One region of the Cytobacillus sp. MT66 genome, then DNA from elsewhere that is predicted to be linked to it. Evidence: riboswitches for the same ligand, from Rfam matches in the RefSeq annotation. Region 1 holds a riboswitch; each other region holds the start of a gene.

Evidence for each region. A riboswitch is a leader RNA that binds a small molecule or an ion and turns the genes downstream of it on or off. The one in region 1 is predicted to bind cyclic di-GMP.
Region 2: it holds a riboswitch for cyclic di-GMP, as region 1 does, so the genes downstream of both, AC1Q59_RS21515 (HNH endonuclease) here and AC1Q59_RS12445 (putative bifunctional diguanylate cyclase/phosphodiesterase) in region 1, are expected to answer to the same signal.
Region 3: it holds a riboswitch for cyclic di-GMP, as region 1 does, so the genes downstream of both, AC1Q59_RS24005 (hypothetical protein) here and AC1Q59_RS12445 (putative bifunctional diguanylate cyclase/phosphodiesterase) in region 1, are expected to answer to the same signal.
Region 4: it holds a riboswitch for cyclic di-GMP, as region 1 does, so the genes downstream of both, AC1Q59_RS09985 (nuclease-related domain-containing protein) here and AC1Q59_RS12445 (putative bifunctional diguanylate cyclase/phosphodiesterase) in region 1, are expected to answer to the same signal.

What each region holds. Positions count from the first base shown of each region.
Region 1 is NZ_JBXAFB010000006.1:75,684-81,354, forward strand. It holds gene AC1Q59_RS12440 (methyl-accepting chemotaxis protein) at 1-1,751, shown strand, start outside; gene AC1Q59_RS12445 (putative bifunctional diguanylate cyclase/phosphodiesterase) at 1,836-3,470, opposite strand; cyclic di-GMP riboswitch class I at 3,556-3,643, opposite strand; partial or broken gene AC1Q59_RS12450 (GGDEF domain-containing protein) at 4,019-4,546, shown strand; gene AC1Q59_RS12455 (alkaline phosphatase D family protein) at 4,694-5,671, opposite strand, start outside.
Region 2 is NZ_JBXAFB010000017.1:23,617-29,287, forward strand. It holds gene AC1Q59_RS21505 (hypothetical protein) at 1-392, opposite strand, end outside; gene AC1Q59_RS21510 (hypothetical protein) at 394-1,245, opposite strand; gene AC1Q59_RS21515 (HNH endonuclease) at 1,357-2,253, opposite strand; cyclic di-GMP riboswitch class I at 2,380-2,466, opposite strand; partial or broken gene AC1Q59_RS21520 (hypothetical protein) at 2,722-2,918, opposite strand; gene AC1Q59_RS21525 (YfiT family bacillithiol transferase) at 3,300-3,809, opposite strand; gene AC1Q59_RS21530 (DNA-3-methyladenine glycosylase) at 3,985-4,581, opposite strand; gene AC1Q59_RS21535 (NAD(P)H-dependent flavin oxidoreductase) at 4,852-5,671, shown strand, end outside.
Region 3 is NZ_JBXAFB010000027.1:6,268-11,938, forward strand. It holds gene AC1Q59_RS23995 (SNF2 helicase associated domain-containing protein) at 1-671, opposite strand, end outside; gene AC1Q59_RS24000 (metal-sensitive transcriptional regulator) at 866-1,129, opposite strand; cyclic di-GMP riboswitch class I at 1,433-1,523, shown strand; gene AC1Q59_RS24005 (hypothetical protein) at 1,608-1,961, shown strand; gene AC1Q59_RS24010 (ketoacyl-ACP synthase III) at 2,075-3,061, shown strand; gene AC1Q59_RS24015 (hypothetical protein) at 3,083-3,373, opposite strand; gene AC1Q59_RS24020 (hypothetical protein) at 3,589-5,031, opposite strand; gene AC1Q59_RS24025 (L-cystine transporter) at 5,212-5,671, opposite strand, start outside.
Region 4 is NZ_JBXAFB010000004.1:325,914-331,584, forward strand. It holds gene AC1Q59_RS09965 (adenylate/guanylate cyclase domain-containing protein) at 1-1,098, opposite strand, end outside; gene AC1Q59_RS09970 (DUF3307 domain-containing protein) at 1,220-1,549, shown strand; gene AC1Q59_RS09975 (Crp/Fnr family transcriptional regulator) at 1,687-2,370, shown strand; gene AC1Q59_RS09980 (hypothetical protein) at 2,483-2,863, shown strand; cyclic di-GMP riboswitch class I at 2,864-2,955, shown strand; gene AC1Q59_RS09985 (nuclease-related domain-containing protein) at 3,035-3,742, shown strand; gene AC1Q59_RS09990 (hypothetical protein) at 3,770-4,402, shown strand; gene AC1Q59_RS09995 (M6 family metalloprotease domain-containing protein) at 4,728-5,671, shown strand, end outside.

The sequences.
Region 1 (5,671 bases):
TTTCTGAGAAGATTTCTCCTGAATTATTTGATGGAGTCGATAGTCCCGAATTACGCAGGGAGTTAGATAAGTATATTAAAATGCATCCAGAGGCAGTTGCCGTTTACGTTGGGACAGAAGATGGGATTTTGATAGAAGAACCTAAGAAGACAGATCTGGAGGGATTTGACCCGAGGGAAAGAGATTGGTATAAAGCCTCAATGGAAAACTCGGGCAAGCCTATTGTATCAAAACCATATAAATCAAGTACTGGTGATATGGTTATTGCTATTTCGCAAGCCACAAAGGATGGAAGCGGCGTGATAGGGATAGATATCTCTCTAAGTTATCTTAAGCAGTTAACGGACCAAATTAAGATTGGAAAGAATGGATATGCGCTAATTTTAGACGAGGATAAAAAGTTTCTTGCTCATCCGTCGGAAGAATTAGGATTGCAAACAGATGATAAATTTTATAACCAAATGTATGTCAAAGATATTGGAGTATTTACCTATAAGTTAAACGGTGAAGATAAAGTAATGAGTTATGTAACTAATGAAGCAACTGGATGGAAAATCGGGGGGAATATGTATTTATCTGAAATAGATCAAACAGCCTCTCCGATCCTGCAGAAAACATTAGCAGTCATATTCATTGCTTTAATAATTGGGGCTATTTTTGTATTTTTCATTATTAAATCAATTATTAATCCGATAAAGGATTTAACAAATAAGGCCATTACTATCAGTAAAGGGGATTTAACAGAGCATATCGAGGTACAAACAAAGGATGAAATTGGCCAATTAGGCAAAGCCTTTACTGTCATGCAGGAAAGTCTTAGAAACCTTGTTCAAAATGTTGAAAAGAATGCAGAGCAAGTGGCGGCTTCATCAGAGGAGCTATCAGCAAGTGTTGATCAAACCACCAGTGCAACCGAACAAGTGGCTGCGGCTATTCAAGAGGTTGCTGGCAGTGCGGAAAAACAAATGAATGGTGTTGATCATAATGCCCAAGTCCTAAGTGAAGTTTCTGAAGGGATCTCACATATTGCTGAAAATACGATAAGGGTATCTGAACTTGCTGTACAAACAGCAGCACAAGCAGAAATAGGCGGACAGGCTGTCACGGATACAGTTAATCAAATGACCTCTATTGATCAATCGGTTAGAGAGTCAAATGTGATGATTCAGTCTTTATATGAACGTTCACAAGAGATCAGTCAAATTTTAACGGTTATTTCGGGCATTTCCGAACAAACCAACCTTCTCTCTCTTAATGCTGCCATTGAAGCAGCTCGTGCTGGGGAACACGGGAAAGGATTTGCGGTAGTCGCAGATGAAGTAAGAAAACTTGCTGAACAATCTCAACAGTCCGCAAAGGAAATTCTTAACATCATTCAGGGGATTCAACAGGATACAGAAAGTGCTGTTCAGGTGATGGCCCGTGTGACTAATGATGTGCAGTCAGGCGTTAGGGTTTCTAATGAGGCTATAGAAAAATTTGATCTTATTCTTAAGAGTACTAAAGAAATTACTCCGCAAATGGATGGGATCTCTGCTACGTCGCAGGAAACGTTATCGGCTATTCAAGAGGTATCTGAAAGTGTAAATATACTAGCTAGTATTGCAAGAGGGAATGCCTCAACTTCTGAAGAGGTTGCCGCATCAACAGAGGAGCAGCTCGCAACGATGGAAGAAATCTCATCCTCATCCAAGGCATTAGCATCAATGGCTGAGGAATTGCAGGAATTAATTTCGACATTTAAATATTAAATAGGAAAAGGAGCTCTCATTAAGCAAATAATAATGAGCGCTTCTTTTTTTTCACTGTTTAGGTCCTCAAGATATTGGCATTTTTTACAATAACTCATTAATAATTTTTTCGATATTATCTATTTCCGCAAGTATGTTATCAATATCGTTTGCTTTACCAAGATCTTTTTGCATGATTTGGAGGGTGTTTTTGATAGATAACAAAGGATTTCGTATTCCATGGGCAACCCCTGAGGCTATTTGACTCAATCCGCTAGGCTTTTCAGTTTTACACACCCTATTATCAGATTTTTTAAGCTCTGAGTTTTCTGCCAGTTCTAGCCTAGTTAATTCTAATACATTTTCTAGCGGCTGATGATTGGAAAGTTCTCTTTGAATACCTGAAGTAAGGAGTATTTCTTCCATTTCCCTATGTCTTTGTGCAATCTCCTCTGGCGGCAGAGGCTTGCTGAAAAGATAGCCTTGAGCACCATCACAATGATTTCGTTGAAGAAAGACTAATTGGTCTTTTGATTCCACCCCCTCAGCAATCACCTGCATTTCTAGCTGATGAGCCATGGTAATAATGGTTTTAACAATGGCTGCATCAGTGGAATCTTGGGTTGAGTTTCTTACAAACGATTGATCAATTTTTAAAACATCAATCGGGAATATTCTTAGGTAATTAAGAGAGCTATAACCAGTTCCAAAGTCATCTAAACTGATTTTTACACCAAGGGTCTTTAATTCGTTAAGTACTTTTAATCCTTGAGGGATATCCATTAAGGTACTTTCGGTAATTTCAAGTTCTAGGTATTCTGCATCTAACCCTGTTTCTTCTAGAACAGATTTAACAATTTGAGCGAAGTTAGGCTGATAGAGCTGCCGGCCAGATAAATTAACGGAAATAATAAATGGTGGAAGTCCCTGATCCTGCCAGGCCCTATACTGTTTACATGCTGTTCGTAATACCCATTCCCCAATTGGGATAATGAGGCCAGTCTCCTCTGCAAGCGGAATAAACTCCCCTGGGGAAACCATTCCTTTTTCCGGATGATCCCAACGGATAAGTGCTTCCATTCCCATCATTTTTCCAGTGAAAAGATCCATTTTGGGCTGATATTGCAGAAAGAATTCATTATTATTTATTGCCTTATGCAGATTCACTTCAATTTCTAATTTATTATGTATGTGATCTGTTTGATTTGAACGATAAAATTGAAAGTTATTCTTGCCATTATTTTTTACATGATACATAGCTACATCGGCTTTTTTAATTAGGGAGTCAATATCTTTTCCATCATGTGGATAGAAGCTAACTCCAATACTTGGTGAAGAATAAATTTCATAGCAATCAACAATGAACGGTTCGTCAAAACAAGTAAGGATTCTTTCCATGGTATCCATTACTTCTTTATGATTCAGATTGATAAGGGATACAAGAAATTCATCTCCACCATTTCGTGCCAAGGTATCAGCTTGGTCTAAACAATTGATTAACCGTTGAGCAACTTCTTTTAATAACAAGTCACCAATCTCGTGGCCTAACGAGTCATTAATGACCATAAACCTGTCTAGGTCAAAGAACAATACAGCTGCAGACTTAGTTGTTTCTTTTTGTAAGACTTCCTTTAAATGCTTAAAAAAATGATGACGGTTGGATAAACCCGTCAATGCATCATGGTTAATGAAATAATCAATTGCTTCATCTACCCCTATAAGATCCTTCTTTACTACCATATTGCACCATCCTCGATTTTCCGTATTTAGAAATTCTGGATAATGAAGAAGAGACTAAACGAAAACCGATTAGTCTCTTCTTATTATCGGTAACTGGCTGGCATGATCTGACATTGATCGAAGCCCCTTTAGTTTTGCGTCTTTACCTTTCGATAAATTTGCCTTTAACTAATTTATATTTTTAAATATGAATAAGTTTGGTTCCATGGATTATAGTCTAGGTAAATGCTACCATATATTAATTGATTATTCACCTAAAAAATACAAATTTCGATATTTTTCGATTGTTTTCTACATGTTTGTAAGGGTAAAATTGTGATAAAATACCTATCAACTTTAAAGTGAAATGTTCTATTCTTTTTATTGTTAGACATTAATAGTAAGGGTGACATTCTATCAGAAAAATTATTATTCTTCTTATTATGATTATTTTCTTTAGTTTGCTTTTCGTAGTTTATGATTATATCAACTACGAAACTTATAAAAAGAATTGGTTAAGAATAACACTTTTAATTATTCCAATCTTTTTACAGCTGGTATTAACCTATTTGATCAAGGTAAACTTTGAAAAACTGAAATTTTTAACAGAAAGGGACTTCTTAAGTAAGGTTTATAATAGAAGATTCGTCCATAGTGCTTTTCCGGAAATAACACAAAAATTAAATGGCCAGAAATTAAACATCTTCTTGCTAGACATAGATGATTTTAAGGAAATTAATGATACCTATGGTCATGAAGCTGGGGATTTAGCTATTCAAGCTGTTTCTAAAGCACTTACTAGAAATACAAGAAAGATGGATATCGTTGCCAGATGGGGAGGAGATGAGTTCTTCCTAATCATTCCTAATAAAGAGGTTATATCTACCGAAGCGATTTTAAATAGAATTAAAAAGAATTTAGAAAACTTTTCAACGTAAAAAAGCATTAATCTTTCTATATCTATTGGACGCTCAGTATACCCGGATGATGGCAAACGACTGGAAGAATTAGCGAAATTAGCCGATAAAAAAATGTATAAACATAAATTTAAACACAAACAAAGCAAAAACGAAAATGGCACAAAAGGGTGTAAGTAAGAGGACACAGGGACAGGCACCTTGTCCGAAAGCCTGTAGATTTGTTTGAAAATCCCCAATCGTATAAATCGGTTATAAATTCCTATCCGGGATATCTTCAAAAATATTGCAGAGAGTGATCAGCTGATCACTCTCTAAATTTTATCCTTATAAAGGTGTAGCGGTTAGTTGCTTCAACGCTGGTTTCCCGTCTTCAACCACAAACGAAGCACGTGTACTAATCGGGGCTCCCGGTCTTGTTACATATGGAATGACTTGATAATCGGTTTGCCATGTGTTTTGTGTCAGTTTACAGCGTACATAGCCGCGATAGTTATTGAAAAACTTAATATGCGGGTTTTCTTTTAAGTATTGTGCGGTATTGTTATTCACATCCGATCCGTCACCATTAGACGTAATCGAAGTCCCGACAAACTCTACGGCTACTGTTTCTGAATTCGGGTCATGGAAGTCTACTTTGATTTCATTTGCCCAGTTCGTATGAACATCCCCAGTAAGGACGACGGTGTTTTTAATATCCTTTTCTGCTAAAAAGTCTGTAATTCGCTGACGGGCAGCTGGATAGCCATCCCAAGCATCCATACTTACATATTCTTCTCCTGGATCAAAATCACCATCACGGTGAGCGAAAAATACTTGTTGTGCTAGTACTTTCCATTTCGTTTGTGACGCAGCCAGTCCATTTAGCAGCCATTGTTCTTGCTGCTCACCTAATAGGGTGCGGTTTGGATCCTCTGATTCCGGAGTAGGCACTTTCCAGCCATCTCCATTGGCTTGATCATCTCTGTACTGACGTGTATCCAGGACATTGAATTCTACTAAGTTACCAAAAGATAAACGACGGTACAATTGTATGTCACTTCCATTTGGCAGGGAAGTACGGCGAATTGGCATATGTTCGTAGTAGGCTTGGTAAGCGACAGCTCTTCTTGCTAAGAAATCCTCTTTTGATTGCTTCTGCGGATCTTGAGGAATGTCTCCTGCGTAGTTGTTATCCACTTCATGATCATCAAATGTAACAATCCATGGGAAGTTTGCATGTGCTGCCTGCAGGTCACTATCTAATTTATAAAGAGCATAGCGGTTACGATAATCATCAAGTGTATAGGTTTCCGGAGCAGAATA
Region 2 (5,671 bases), on a different contig from region 1:
TTATTTGATCCATTGATAAATTTGGATTGATACTTAATACCATCTAAAATGAAGTCCTCTGGTGCAGTACGAGCCACTCCATCAAAGGTAGCAACTTCACTTTGACCTTTTAAGGCTACCCAAGCATTGCGAACATTAACTTCTAGATGTTCTGCTACTTCGCCATGTTTCGTTTGTTCAGAACCTAGTATATTCTTTGGTTCTGAGAGAAACTGACGCATTTTCATCATATGTTTCAATGCAGTTTCAAAATTTATATTTTGCTGTTGCTGATTCTGCAATTTTTCTTTAACGATTTGATCTAACTGTTTAGCGATGGATTGACTCTTCCATTGGTTAAACCCATCTACTCCTGCTGCAGTAATCTGGTCTTTCCAAACATTTGTGGACATCTTACTTGCCAACTTCCTTCATAAATAACGCTGATAAACTTTCTGTGTTATTGATTATGGCTCTTAACAAATTACGTTCATCCTGTGAAAAGTCAGTGAAAGACTTTACATTTTTCGTTTTACTAATAAATGAAATCAAACTTTGTTCTAAGTTAGTAGCTAATGTTTGTGTAAAAGAGTTCAAGTTGGTAATCTCTGTAGATGTAGCGTCAAGTACTTTCATTGCCTTTACAATTTCAACTCGTTCCTTATCTGCTTTGATAGCGGCTTCCTTATTCTTTTTGCTTGCAAAGAAACCACCTGCCGCTATACTAGCTGCACCAATCCCCCAACCAATAGGGCCTGCTAATGCTAGTAAGGCACTTCCCCCGGCCATTCCGCCACCACCTGCTGCTAAAGCCCCGCCACCTAACCAAGCTAAAGCTGCATTAGTAGCTGCTGCTCCTGTTAAACCTGAAATAGCTGCTCCTGTTGATGCAGTTCCGAAAGTAGTAGCAATCGCCATTGCTGCTGTTGGAGCAAGTGCCGCTGTAGCTACCCCTGCCGCAACACCCGCTGCTGTACCTCCACCTGCTAACTTAATCATTTCTTTTTCATCATACGAGATTTCGCTAAGTGCCTTAAAGCTTGCAAGATTTACATGGACTTCTTCGAAAGTTTTGTCAAACTCTTTTGGAGTGTTGGCCAAAGTATTTATATAATCTTCAACTTTTTGAATTACATCCTCTGCATAATTTCTTGCATTATGCAATTTAATCGCATTATTTTGTAAGTCGTTAGAAGACTTCTCATATTTATATAAAGCATTTTGTAGTTTTCTTACCGCTTCTTTTTTTAATGAGCTATTTAACATTGATAATTTCTCCTTTTTTTATAGAACCAAGGTCAAAATATAAAGTATTTTTCTGCTAAATCTATTTATTAACCTAGCTTAACCCTTATAAGCATAATTTCTCTATTAGTATTACCGATTTTCACTTCCACCGCCCCAAATTGCTCGGCCACCTGTATGTGCAGTTTGAGCATGGGACTCTTCATCTACTAACTGCAAAAGACCCGGTTCCTCGTTATGGTGCCAAGTATATCCTTCCGGTGTTTGTCCGTTTGCTAGACCTTGGACTTCAGCTTGTGAGAAACCTAGTTCATTGGCAAGGTCCGGATTCTCTATAATAGCCTGATACAATGTATCATTAGCTACTTCAAAATGAACATCATCACCTTCTAAATACAATTCTTCTGCAATCATGACATTGAAAGTTTCATCAAATACAGGGAATGTACCTTCAACAACTTGTCCATTTGGTAGATCAACTGTTTTTTCAACGAAAGGTACTCCTGTTTCTGGAAGTTCATACCCGCTTAAATGATCATTCCTAGTTTCAATTTCCTCTGCTTCTATGATATCTGCTCCATCTACTAAATCTACTACACCGATGGCAAGACCTGACACAGCTACTACTTTACCAAGATTCTTCAGTCCTTTTATTGCTTGCTCTTTATCTCCACTTCTAAATCCTTTATAGGTGCTGCCAGCATTATTAGCTGTGTATTTTAGAGCAGAACCAATTCCCTTTATCGTTTTACCTGTGGAATCCTTTAAATCATTTAAACCTTTTTGTTTATAGTACTCATCTTTTTTAATAGCACCATATGTACCTTGAACCGCTCCATCTACAAACTGTCCTGCATTGTCTAAAGCTATTTTAGAAGCAGATTGAACACTATCTCCAACGTCCTCTAACCATTCACCAGTACCTTTCCACTTACTGCCTACAGCTTTTCCAACTACTTTAACAGAACCGCCGATTAATCCTCCTCCGACAGTTCCAATACCCTTTCCAATATTACGAAATACTCTCATAACCTATTCCTCCATTATTTAAGGACAATACCAATCGTTTATAAAAGCTTCCAACGTATTAATAAAAAAAACAGCTATCCCAAATGTTATAGGGATAGCCAACTAGTCATATACTGCTATTTTTGTATTGGCAACCCGACTATCATTATCCAATAGGATTTTAGACTCGTAGCTTTGCGTCCTTACCTTTCGATAAGTTTGCCTTTATCAGATTTTTATGTCTATATTCACATTACTATTTTACTATAAACACAACAATGAAGTATATCGTTTTTTGTCGGTGATCATTTTTTTCAAACTACTATAAACAAAAGAAGCTCCCATAAGTTTGCTATACTTATGAAAAGCTTCTTTGAGTTTTCTTTTATTGCCTTACTAAATGGAGCAAAAGTTGAGGGTATTGCCTATCCAGAATTTGACGAAACTTTCTAGAACTAATTTATTTTGCCCTACTAACATAGGAATAGCTTAACTCCAAAGTTTATGATGTTCATAAACGGTATCCTCCATTAATTGTTCACCGGTTACATATACATCATTTTCCCATCGTTCGTTACCCAGCCGATTTGGCTCGCTTCCGGCCATAGATTTTCAAATTGTCCTTTGTTTTCTCTTTTTACAGTTAATGAGAATCTTGATTGTGATTCACTAAATAACGCTACTGTCGGTTTGTTTACATAATTAAATTGTAATAAACTAATTTACAGCTGCTATTCGCGATGCTTAATAATCCTCCCGGTACTCAGCAGCCTTAACATCCCACTTAGGTGATAAATCATTATAGGAACTTGTCTTTTGCAAAGCCAATCGAGGCTAAAAAAAGAGTAATAACCATATCCCGATTTAAAGGACTTAAACCTGTACCGTTTGGATAGATCATTTGTGTATTTGGCAATTAAAAATACTGTTTATGGCAGTATGTTTTTGAATATAAATAAGCCGAAAATATGCATATTTTCGGCTTATTTATAGTTCGTGATATTGAAAAAAAGCACCATTTAGTTGCATAAAACTTTTGTAACTATTTCTTATTTATATATATTGTATTATTTTGATAATGCAATTTTTATATGGGCTAAGTGATGCTCTTCGTGCCAGGATAATTTTGCTACTTTTGCTGCAACTGTTATTTTACCGTTTATCTTGTGATTAAAAGCTCGATCTAATTGTTCTTCAGTTAAGCTATTTCCTAAAGATACGATGCGCTCATTTATACCTTCTAACATTTTAATAGAACTTTCTACAGGAAGCTTTGTATCCGGTTGAATCGCCCACTTTTCTTCATCAAAAGCAGGTACTGTTGGATTGTCATCTGTTAAAGCCAGCTTCAACCGTTGATACATATTCAACTGAGAATCTGCAATGTGATGAACAAGTTGGCGGACTGTCCAGCTACCTTCACGATACGTTCTGCTTAATTCCTCATCACTTAGGGAGTCAACAGTTTCTCTTAATCGAATCGTGTAAGTTTCAATTTCCTTTAGCCATTCTTGAATATTTTCTAATGTTACTTTTTCAGGAACTTGTAGTTTCCCAATTGGGTATCTTACATCCATTGTCAATCCCCTTTTCCCTTATTTCATAATATTTTGACCATTAAAGTAATTTCTTTAATTGTATCATTTCAACAAACAACATTGCCATTTAATAGCTTATTCAATTAAATGGCCCATTTGTTGAATGGTATCAGCCTCATCCAGTTACCAATTCCTTTTTTTATAAACATGAGAACTATCGGGTTTTTGGAGAAACAAACTTGTTCCCAGAAATCCAAAAACGCCAGGGATAATGGACAGCCTCACCGGTATTCTGGATGCCAATCCTTGGACCGGAAGCGATATTTTCAAGTTCAATGTCCGTTCCTTTTGCTATCCAAAGTGGGGATTGATCAAGTGGATGGCCATAGTCAGCCATTGTAATGTCAAGTGCCTTTGTCAGTTTACCTGGGCCATTAGTCCATTCGATTTCATTTTTTGCTTTTGGCCTCCTTTTAGCCATTAATTCTTTTCCAGAAAAGGGTTCCAATGCCCTAACTAGAACGGCATGAGGCTGCCCAATTTCAGCGCTTACCACGTTTAAAAGACAATGGGTGTGCATGGAATACGTATAGGCAACCCCGGGTTCACCAAACATAATTTCAGTTCGTTTTGTACGTAGCCCGCCAAAGCTATGTGCCGCACGATCATCGGGTCCCATATATGCCTCTGTCTCAACAATGATACCTGATGCCGTTCCCTCAGAAGTTTCTTTAATTAGAAGACATCCAAGCAGTGCTTTTGCAAGTTCTAGTGTTGGTTGATTATAAAAACTTTTTTCCAGTGGCTTCATCAGGTATTTCTCCTTTTCCTGTAGTTCGCACCTATTTTTCGCCCAAACAATTCCGCTTATGTAATGAATATGCCCATGGGTCATTTCACCTTGTGCTGTAATAACAATAATAAGCGTTATAGGAATCACGAAAATTTGAATGTTTTGTGACAACCACAAAATTATTATCTACATTTAGGATCAGGCATTATATTTGTAACTATTCATTTGTTTTCAAGTCGTTAGAATTAGCTTGGGGGATAACTATAATGATGAATTGGGGGTATTATTTTGAGCTTTCAACAATTAAAAATTGGGCATATGACGCCTAGGTTTCCCATTATGCAAGGTGGAATGGGAGTAGGTATTTCTCTAAGCGGACTTGCTTCCGCTGTAGCAAACGCCGGGGGAATTGGGATTATTTCAGGAACTGGAATTAGTTTCGATGAGTTGCGATTTCACATAAGAAAGGCGAAAGAATCCATTCAGGATGGCGGCTATATTGGAGTGAACGTTCTTTTTGCGATGAATGATTTTGCTGAAAAAATGAAAGTAGCCATTGAGGAAAAGGTTGATTTTATTATTTCAGGAGCAGGTATATCAAGAGATATGTATAGCTGGGGCAAAGAATCTGGCATACCGGTTATCTCCATTGTATCTTCAGCAAGGCTTGCAAAAATATCGGAACGTCTTGGTGCCTCCGCCGTTGTTGTAGAAGGTAATGAGGCTGGTGGGCATCTTGGTACTGAGCGGCCATTGTTTGATATATTGCCAGAGGTGGTTGATGCCGTTAAAATTCCCGTCATTGCTGCTGGGGGGATTATGAATGGACAGGATCTTGCCCGTGCCATTCGATTGGGAGCTTCTGGGGTTCAAATGGGAACAAGATTTGTTGCCAGTAATGAATGTGACGCACCATTATCGTTTAAGGAAAAATATGTACATGCAGGGAAAGAAGATACGGTAATGGTAAAGACGACGGTGGGCTTGGAAGGCCGTGCGATTAAGAACCATTTTACTGAACTAATATCTGATGATAAAAAGGTGAAAATCAAGAAGTGTATTGATTGCCTTAAAGATTGCTCATATCGCTTTTGTACAATGGATTCTT
Region 3 (5,671 bases), on a different contig from region 1:
TTAGCTGAAATTGCCTGACGATGTACTTTTTCATCATCCATGACATGAATTAGCTGCTGAATAATGGCATCAGATACGTTATCAAAGCAATGGCTAACCGGTTCATATAAAAATTCTTTTGAAATTGCGTATTGTTTTCTATCTTTCACACTTTGGAGAAAATCACGAATGTCGGCTATTTTGAGTGATGAAATAGAAAGTTCAATACCAAATCGGGCATTCCCATCAATGGTAACTCCTTTACATAAAAAAGCTGTATCCAGGAGTTGTCTATTTTCAAAATGGATTTGCCGGCCACTTACAGGCAGCTGCTTCTCCTCAAATAATTTCAGCAATTCTTCTGGCATCTGTCCATCTGTTTGTCCAGGAATATATTTATCTTGTATATTCTCTTGCTGGTGGTGCTGCCAAGCTAGCAGCACCGCGGCAATATGTTGGCAATCTTTATCAAAAGAATTAAGAGACGGGCAGCTGCAGACCGCTTGAAATCCTTTAGGAAGTTTCTTGAGGCGGACATGGAAATCCTCCACCCCTTGGACTGTAGCCTGTATAGAAATTGGCGTTACTTCTTCCACTTTTACTTTTCCATTACGATAAAAAGCGTCCCCTCTTTTAAAGGAGACAGCCCCACATCGCTCTTTTATAATTTTTTGATTCAGCTGGATTTGCATAGGGTTGCCTCCTTTCGTTAAACAGGACATTTTCTTCTTTACTAAATGTATCATGAAGAATAGGCACACGCTAGTTGTACATAAGTCATTTCAAATCGTACATTAGGCAGCAGTTTCCCTAAAAATAAAAACACTCACAACTGTTTGCCAACTCGTGTGAGCGTTTACCATTTTTAATAAATCTATTAGATCTTTTAACGACTTCTCACTAAGAGGTTTACCGCTTCTTTAATTAAGTCTTCAGCATTTCTGTCTTCTGAATCTTCTGCTTTTCGAACACATTCAACCAAATTGGAGCTTACAATAACTCCTATTGTCCGATCTATAGCTGTTCTAGCGGCAGACAACTGGGTGATCACATCTTTACAGTCCTTTTGTTCCTCCATTAACCGAAGAATTCCTCTTAACTGCCCTTCAATCCGCTTAACTCTGTTTTTTATTTGATCGTTATATTCCATAGCTATACCACCTCAAACTTGGATTCTTATTAGATTCATTATAATCTCTTACATCAATAATTTCTAATTTAGACTTATCATATTCCCCTTCCGCCATAATGCACACTTTGGTAAATCATCAATAATTACCCCAAATCCACTTTATCCAGGAGTTTGATATCATAAAATACAAATCAACATGTGAAGTCCCTTAATCTATTTTTACCATCAAGTGATTAAAAAGACCTAAATATTCTTGAACTCTCAAACCTACTTTTGTATTATTATAATAATATATTATCTAAGTATCATATATTTTCTCTATTACGATAATGGCAAACTTATCTAAAGGTAAGGACGCAAAGCTACAGACCTAAGGCAAAGCATCAAATGCTATGGTGGCTGAGTTACCGAACATGGGGGTTATTCAAGCACACATCCCATTTGCGGTTTTGTGCTTTTTTATTTTAATTAAATACATAGAAAGGAAGACTTTATAATGGCAACAGATGTTAATGGCAGTTATGAAATCAAGGTGGACAGAGTAAAAAAGGAGATTAAGATCCGAGTGGAAGGCAGTGCAACTCCAGAAGGAGCACAGGCATTTATTAATGAATATAATCAAAAGACTTCTAGCGTGAATTCTCAGGAATACAACTGCGTTGCAGATTGCACGGATATGAAAGTAGCCGGGACCGAATTGCTGCCGCTGCTAGAATCGTGTGTAAAACTGTATAATCAGACTGGCTTTAAGAAGGTCATTTTCAGCGTTGGAAAAAACCCAATTTTAAAAATGCAGCTAAGCCGTCTAATTCGGCAAAATGGCATAACCAATGCGGAAGTTACCGAATGATAATAGAATTCCAATAAGAAGATGATTTTACCAAGGAGAGGGTACAGCTTGTACCCCCTTTTTCGTTTATGTTTTTTCGAATTTATGAAAAATTTATAGAGAGGAATTCATCCATGACAAACATCAAAATAAAAGAGATTGCTATATATCATCCAGAAAATCACATTCCTAACGACTTTTTCTTTCAGCATTTTGATAAGCGAGGCAAAGATATTCGCCATCTATTAAAACACGTTGGCAGAGAAAATCGCTATTGGACAGATCCAGATAAGAAAAAGGAAACAGGCATCACTATGGCTATTGAGGCTTCAAAAAAAGTATTAGAAAATGCTCATCTGACCGGAAAAGATATTGATATGATTATCTATTCCACTCAAATACCAGATCAATTGATTCCAATGAACGCCCTCTATATCCATCAAGCAATCAACGCTTCAAGCCATTCTATCGCTTTTGACTTAAACGGAAATTGTATTGGAATGACTCTTGCTGTCGATTTTGCTGCTCGCTATATGCAAGGCAATTCCAGGATTCAACGGGCGTTAGTCATTGGCTCTGATCATTTTTCTCCTATACTGAATCCTGAAGATGAACTAAGTTATTCGTTATTCGGGGACCTTGCCTCTGCTGTTATTTTAGAAAGTACAGAAGAATCTGCAGGATTTATTGATTCGCTTCATTATACGGATAGTGTGAACCCTAACCCTATCATGTTTCCGGTTAATGGGTTAGTGCAAACTTTGAAAGAACAAAATGACCCGTATATGAAGTTTGAACCTTTTGATGCGTCGCCTATGTACCCTCATGTCTATGATTCCATGCGTGAGATTCTGAATCAGCACGGATTAAAACCAAGTGATGTTAAATGTTGCTTTAGTCAAAGTAACAAGGCTATACTTCAACGGATTCAAGAAAACATGGGATTCCATGAAGACCAAATCATTTTTGCCGCAGATAAATATGGCTATCCTGGCACGAGCAGTCCATTCATTGCTCTTCATGAGGGAATCCAAACAGGCAAAATTCAACATGGGGATTACGTACTGTTCTGGACAGTAGGTTCAGTATATGAATTCATCACCATGTTATTCAAATACTAATATCGGCAGCTTACCGTTTAATCATAAATTTGCCAGTGGCGTTCTACAGCATTTTCCATAAATATATTTATTAAGAATTGAGTCAATGGCATTAACTGTTTTCGTGGCGTCTTGTCCTTCTATATATAAATATAAATGTCCTTGATATGTAAGGAAAAATGAAACCATTTTAGACAGTTGCTGAGGCTTTAAAACATAATTATCGGTATATAAGTAAACTTTGCTTTGAGAAGTTTTACAAATATGAAATAAATCAAGTACATTGGCTAGCTTTAATTTCTCAGTTATATTGTAAGATAAAATAGTTTTCATTGCTCTCTCCTTCTAAGTTAGTGTTATAAAATGTATAGGGAATGCTAACTAATAGGTTCCTTATTTATTTTTTCATAAGTATTTTATTTTTGGTAGGGTGTAAAATTGTTGAAAAAACACTAGTTTTGAAAAAATTCGTCTAATTTGCAGAGCTGTTAAAATGCAAAAAAATAAACCTAGTACGCGGAGTACTAGGTTTACTTTTTTGATAGGTATTATTCGTTCCCTTTACCGTTATTCTCTTTCTTATTTTCAGCGCCATTATTTTGGCCGTTTTTTTTCTTTTCGTTTACTTGCTGTTGCTTTTCAGCTTTCTTTTCTTGAACTTCTTCCTTTTTAGCAGCAGCTTTTGCCTGACCTTCAGCACGCTTTTCTGCAGCCTTAGCCTGCGCTTCTTCTTTCTTAGCTAATCCTGGAGCAACCACAGCAGTTTCCTTCATTTCTTCTGCAACTTTAGTTTCAGGTTCAACTGGTTCGTTTGTTGCTGTTACTGCTGTTGATCCTGTTGCTTTTGATTCCGCTGTAACTTGTTTTTCTTGAGTTCCCTCTTTGACTGCTTCTGTTTCTTCAGTTTCTTTAGATACTGCTTCTGCATCTGATGTTTCCACTGTAGCTTTTTCTTCTGCCTGGTCTTTTTCTGTTGCTACAGTTTCAGCATCTGCTGTTGCTTCATCCGCAGCAGCTTTATCTTCCTCAGTAGTTTCAACTGCGAATTTTTTTGCTTTTTCTTCAAGCTTTGCAAGTTTCTTATCTAATTTCGCAAAAGACTTTTGAATATTTTTCATTAAAGCTAATTGAGCTGTAGGGTTTTTAACATGTGATAATGCTGCAGCTAATGCATCAATGTTTTGAGCAAGCTTTGCTTCTACTTCATCTTCTATTTCTTCTTCATCTTCTGCTGCAATTACTTTGCCTTCAGTTGCTTCTTCTGTTGTATCATCTTCAGTTGCTATTTCTTCGCCTTCAGCTGTTTCTTTTGTCTCTTCAGTGTCTTCAGCTGACTGATCTGCAGTTTTATCAGCATCTTCCACTGTCGCTTCTTTATTTTCATCAGCAATTTTATCTGAATCTGCTAAGCTGTCAGCTGCTTCCTTTTGAGTAGCGATTGCCTCTTCTAAAAGCGCTGTTGCCTCTTCAGTTTTACCCTCTGCAAGCAATGCATTGGCTTCCGCAATACGCTCAGCAGCAAAGTCAGCTAAAAGACGAGCTTCCTTGTAATCATCAAATGTAACCGCAAGTCTTACCTTTTCCATCATAATTTTTACAAAATAGAAGAAATCTCCAGGTACCAAAGCTGGTGCTTCTTCTTGCTCTTGAACTGTTTCATCTGTTGTTTCAGTGTCAGCTTCTTCTTTTGTTGCAGAATCATCTTCTGTTCCTTCTTCTTCTGTTACAGCTTCCCCATCAGCAGCTGCTTCTTCCGCAGGCTCATCTACTGTAGCAGCTTCATCTACTGTAGCAGTTTCATCATCAGCTAAATTTACATCTACTGTCGTTTCCGTTTCCGTAATGTTTCCATTAGTTTCAGCTACTTCTTCCGTGACTGGTGCAGTTGGTTCAACTGATTCCTCATTTGCAAATGCAGTGCTTGTCCCTAAAGAAGATAAAATAAGTGCTGATGCCGCTGCACCGCTGATTAGTGACTTCTTAATTTTCATAGACTGTTTCCTCCTGATCTGATTTTCGTTATACCCTTCGACAAAAACAGACAGGTTTATGGTGGTAGATTTGAAAAAAATTTAAATAATTTCTTTATATTCCCTATAAATGAAAAAAATAGTGCCGTCTGAAGTCATTTTTCACGACTTTCAGACAGCACCATTTTTAAGAATATATTTTTACACTTCAACTACCTTATCTAAGCCAGTTTTATCGTTATATACTTTTTCATCCAATTCTCCAGTAATTTTTCCTGTTAAAATACCGGATGTCATTCCTCCGCTTACATTTAATGCCGTACGGCCCATATCTATTAGAGGTTCCACGGAAATTAATAAACCAACGATCGCTACAGGCAAGTTCAATACAGAAAGGACAATTAAAGATGCGAATGTTGCACCGCCGCCTACACCTGCTACACCAAATGAACTTATGATTACCACTCCGATGACCATTAGGATAAAACTAGGATCTAACGGATTAATGCCGACAGTTGGAGCAACCATTACTGCTAACATAGCTGGATAAATCCCTGCACAGCCATTTTGTCCAATCGATAAACTAAATGGTCCAACAAAGTTTGCCACACCTTCAGATACACCATATCCATCTGTTTGTGTTTTGATATTAAGCGGTAAG
Region 4 (5,671 bases), on a different contig from region 1:
AAGATCATAAGTAAATTTCTTCTTTCCGATAACCCCGGCGATAATTGGGCCGGAGTTGATGCCAATCCTTAGAGATAAAGGAATGTTTGAGCTTTTGCTTAATTCCGCTAGATAGCTTTGCATATCAAGGGCCAGCCGTGCTGCGTTTTTGGCCGGATCCATTCCTTTCTCACGCTGGGCTCCGACAGATGCAACCATATAGGAATCGCCAATGGTTTTTATTTTTTCTAAGCCATATTGTTCTGTTAAATCATCAAAATGTGTAAAGATTTGATTTAAATAAAAGAGTAGTTTATCGGGTTCAATTGTTCGGGTAAATGGAGTAAAGCCTACTAAGTCAGCAAAAAGGACTGTTACATTTGAATGCCTTTCGGTAATTGTTCTTTGTTCTTTCAGCAATCCTTCCGTAATATGCTGGGGCAGGATATTCAATAATAATTCTTTAGATCTTTCCTTTTCCTGCTTAACCATTTTAAGATGGACGAACTCCCTGCGGCTATAATATTCGAAAAAATAGCCTGTCAGACCGCAAAGACATATGAAATACACAAGGAATATAGAAACATTGATTAATATATTTTTTGTACTCGGATCAATGAGTGCTTGCTGATGAAAAATCATTACATATATATAAGAAGTAAAAATAATGAAAACAACTATATTAGCATAAAAAAAGCGAAGTCTTGCTGTGGTGTAAGTAACTGCTATTAGTAAGAATGTACCTATGTAATAGTGATTATAGGCAAAACTTCCAGGAGGGCTTATGGCTAAAATAATATAAAACCCCGTGCTAACTATAATAATATTCATTGAATTGTATATTTGTGAGTATCTAGAAAACCTTGGCGAACTGTTTAATAGATACGAGATTGGGAACATTGCAAAGGATAGAAATCTTATTAAAAGAACCATTTGCAGACTGCTTTCAAAAGAAAGGACATCAATTAATGGCAGAGAAAGAGTTGCGATAAATGCCATAGGGATCACCCATTTCCCATAACTCACTGTTTTGGTGTCATATCGATCAATAAATTCCTTTTCAAGCTGTTTAGGAAAACGTAATTTCTTTGCTGCCTTTAATAATTCGTTATCTGTCATTCATGCTCCCTGCCTAATAGATAAAATATTTCTGATGTTTTTGTAACCCAGATTACAGAAAAAACCTATATTTATCATACATAATTAAATCTATTAGTTCCATAAACAATGAGGTGGTTGTTTGACCTTCATCATTCTTATATTTGCGCATCTAATAGGAGACTTTCCGCTGCAGGGGGAATTTTTATCAAAAACAAAGGGGAAGAATTTGTATTTGCTGTCCGTTCATGCTGGAATTTGGACAGGCTGTATAGCAACAGCGGGGTATCTGCTAGGATTTGCTATAGATGGAATGGATCTGGCGTGGCTATTCTTTGTACATGCGGCTGTTGACTATTTAAAAGCAAAACCAGTGGGGATTTTTAAAAAGCTTAATCCACTGGGGAAAGGGCTAATGATCGATCAATTGCTTCATTTCGGGCAAATTCTTCTATTTATTTATAGTAACTGAACTTGGAACGAACGGATGAAAAAAATATTCGTTCGTTTTGTATTTGCTTGGGAGGAAATCAGCAGAGGTGTGGTTCATAGTTCATTTTAACTATATAATAGTAAGATAATACTATTGTTATGGGAGAAATGGAAAAAATGGATGCTCAATTTATGTTAAATGTCCCTTTTTTTGCGGGGTTGAATGAAAAAGAATATGAATTACTAGGATCTCTTTTTATCGAAAAAAATATAAAAAAGGGAGGCCATATTTTTCTTGAAGGAGATGTAGGGACAGAATTCTATCTAATCAAACAAGGAAGAGTAAAAATCTATCGAATAACGAATGGAAAGGAATCGATTCTTTCCTTACTAAATAATGGGGATTACTTTGGGGAAATGGCAATGCTAGATCCGAATAATAGCAGATCAGCGGCTGCTGTTGCTCTGGAAAATACGACATTATTTATCTTAAAGGAAAATGAATGGAAGTCATTGTTAATGCGAAACCCGCAACTGTTAATTAAGTTGTTGAGTCTAACAATGGAAAAGTTAAGGCGAGCAAATGATAAAATTCAGCATTTAACATTTTTTGATGTGCGAACACGAGTCTATAAACTAATTGTTCAACTGGCGAAGGATTATGGAATACATACAGAAGACGGACTATTAATCAATTATAAATTAACCCATCAGCAAATGGCCGATTTAATTGGGGCTGTTCGGGAGACTGTTTCAAAAATCATGGCCGAATTACAGCAAGAAGAATGGATTACTTTGCAGAATAAGAAAATTCTTATTAAGGACATGGCTAATTTTGAAGAGGGTATTATTGAAGATTAATTAATCTATTTTTCAAAAAAAGTATAATTTTGTAGTTTGGATTACAGAAAATAATAGGCCCCTAAGTGATAATAAAATTAACAAACAAAGAACGTTTAGGGGGAGATTTATAATGGACTTACTGCCAATCATTATTTTCGGTACTATTATTTTTATTATTAAAAGAGCTAAAAGAAAAAACACATTATCCCGTCGAGCAAGTTTAGCTGCTGCAGGTGTTGGCGGAACGGCAAGTATTGCGTTTCTTCAGCAGCTCGAACTCGAGCAGCAGCTAAATCAAGATATGATCGATCAAATGCAGCAAATGGATTTACAGCAAATGCAGGATTTCGCTTTGCAAAACCAGCTAATTGACCAAATGAATCTTCAGCAAATGATGGATCAATCAATGGATCCATTTCAAAATGTAGGTTTGGATCCCATTATTGATCATTACTATCATGGTCATGATCAAGGGTTTGATCACTCATTTAATGACCATCACCAATTTTAATAGAGTAAATGGCAAACCATCCGAAAGGGCGGGACGCAAAGCCACGAGTCTAATGTTCTGTGAGACAGAACGATGATCGTCGGGTTACCGATACAGTATTGTATTGTTATCTGACTGCTTGGCTGCCTATGCAAGCAGTCTTTTTATTTTAGCAAAAAGGGATGATATTTTATGGCAACCATCCATAAAGGGAAAAACGCACTAAAAACGAAGGCGAACAACTATTTATTAATTTCTATTTTATTAGCGATTGCACCAATTGTATACTTTGTGGCTTTTATACAGGGATTTTACTTTAAAGGGATTTTTCATCTTTTTCCGGTCATGCTATTTTGGGCTGCTATATTCTTTTGGAAAAAATACTCCGTTCTAAGTGCTGGAATTAAAGGGGAAGAGCGAACTTCTAGTATTCTGAGAGAACTTCCCAAAGGTTATGAGGTGTTTAGTTCTGTTCAGCTTTCAACAAATGAAGGAATGGCCGAGCTTGATCATGTGATTGTGGGTGAAAATGGCGTCTTTGTCGTTGAGGTAAAAAATCATAACGGCACCATCCAAGGAAGAGATGAGGATCACTCCTGGATTCAGCACAAAGTGGGAAGAAAAGGCGGAGAATACACAAAGGAAATGAGAAACCCTGTTAAGCAAGTAAGAAGACAAGTACATATTTTATCCAGCTATTTTAAGCAAAACGGGATAAATCTTTGGATTGAGGGGGCCGTCTATTTCTCGAATCCTCAAGCCAATGTAAATGTAACATCAGAACGAACTAATGTTTTTACATCATCAAATGAATTGCAAACGTATTTAACCACGCATAGCTCAAAAAGAAAAATAAACCATGAAGTGTTAAATAAAGCGAAAGCATTGATTAAAAGGTAACTTTGACAAAAAAGGAGATTTGTAAAAATGAAATTAAAATTAGTATTAGGAAGTTTAATGCTGCTAGGATTGCTTGCGGGATGCTCTAAGGGAGAAGTAACGGCAAAAACAGAAGAAGAGATTCGCCAGGAAGTAAAAGCAGAGCTTGAACAAGAAATGAAAGATGATTTAAAAAATGAGATTAAAGAAGAAGTGAAAAACGAACTTGTACAAGTACAAAAGACAGATTCAGAACCAGAAGTTGTTAAAGAAGCCCCGGCTGAAAAAAGCGCTTCATCATCCAACATTCTGGACGTTTCATCTGTTGAACCTTACGTCACTAGCAATCTTATTTTTTCAAACTTCTCTCTAGAAAAACATAGTGATGGATACTCTTTAGAAATGAGAGTGGAAAATAAGAATGAGGAATTTGATGTGGCTTTTGGCTGGGGAAGAGCAGGAATAGCAACGCTTGAAACGAGCGAAGGCAGATTCAAGGCTGAATTTCCGCATATGGAGAAAATCGGTGCGGGACAAGAAAAAATCTACTCCTTTAAGTTTGCAAATGCAGCAGGCACACCAAATAATCTGGTAATTAGTAATATCTTGCTAGTAAATCAGCATGACGGGCGGCTTCCAACGCCAGGCAGTGATGAAGAATTTACAATTTCATTGAAATAGGGGATTGTTCCTATCAGACATGGGTTCCATTCCTGCTGGCTTGACTAAAGTTTGACTCATTTATTTGGAGGGAATCTATCTTAGTTCGTAAATCATAAGCCAAATACGATAGGAGCGGGGGATTTCCCTCGCTTTTTTATTATACTATGTACTTGGAAAATTAGCGGTTGTAGGAAAAAGGATATATTTTTTATAGGTGTTTATAAAAAATATAATCAAATATTCATAGAATATTTTTCTAGAATAGGTTCCTTTACACTATTCAGAATAGGGTGAAAAATCTATATTATTGAAAATATAACAGAATTTTGAAGGAGTGAGGTATTTGTTAAAGGTTCTATCTAGCTCTGCTCTATCATTAGCATTAGTAGGAAGTACGATTTTTGCAGGAGGGTCATCAATCAGTGCAGATGCCCCAGTGAAGGAAAAAAATACATACCAGCTAAGCCTGGCTCATCATGTGGGTGCTTCCCCGGAGCTTGCTGAACAGGCGAAAAGGCTAGGCATTGATTTATCAAAAGCTGATCCTGCTGAGAGGATAGCTAATCAAGGGAAAAAGTTTCAGCAGGCAGGGGATAGCCATGTAGCCTATAGGAAGGCGGAAGGGGATATTCCTGTACTTGTTATACTAGCAAAATATAAAGATGGTGATGAACCAATAGGTGATATGCCTGGACAAGTTCCAGCCCATTATTATGAGGATTTAATTTTTGGAACAGAATATAATCCATATGAACTGGAACAGTTTAAACAATACGCACAATATAATGGCGAAAATGCTCCGACTGACCGGACCATGCAGAATGTGTATAAAGAGTCCAGTAATGGAAAAACCAATCTAGTACGTAAGGAAAATACGGAATTTACCTGGGTAGAACTGCCGAAGGGCGCTTCCTATTATCTTGATCAGGAAGGAACATATGCGGAAAATGGCAAGTATGAGATCGGCAACGTCAATGGCGATGCACACATGGGTGAATTTGTCCGTGACGTATTAAAAGCTGCCGATGATCAAGTTGACTTCTCTAAATATGCGGAAAACGGCGAAGTGCCAAACGTATTCATTGTTCACGAAGCAACTGGAGCTGAGTTCAGCAGAGACCCAGCACAAATTTGGTCACATAAATGGAATCTGTTAAGTGCTTTATATTATGGCAAATACTATGAAACGGGTATACCAGCAGATGCCCATGCGGGTATGAGCGAAGAGGATTGGGTTAATAAAACAGTTGCTGAAGACATGACCTATGATGGCGTTATTGTAAATAA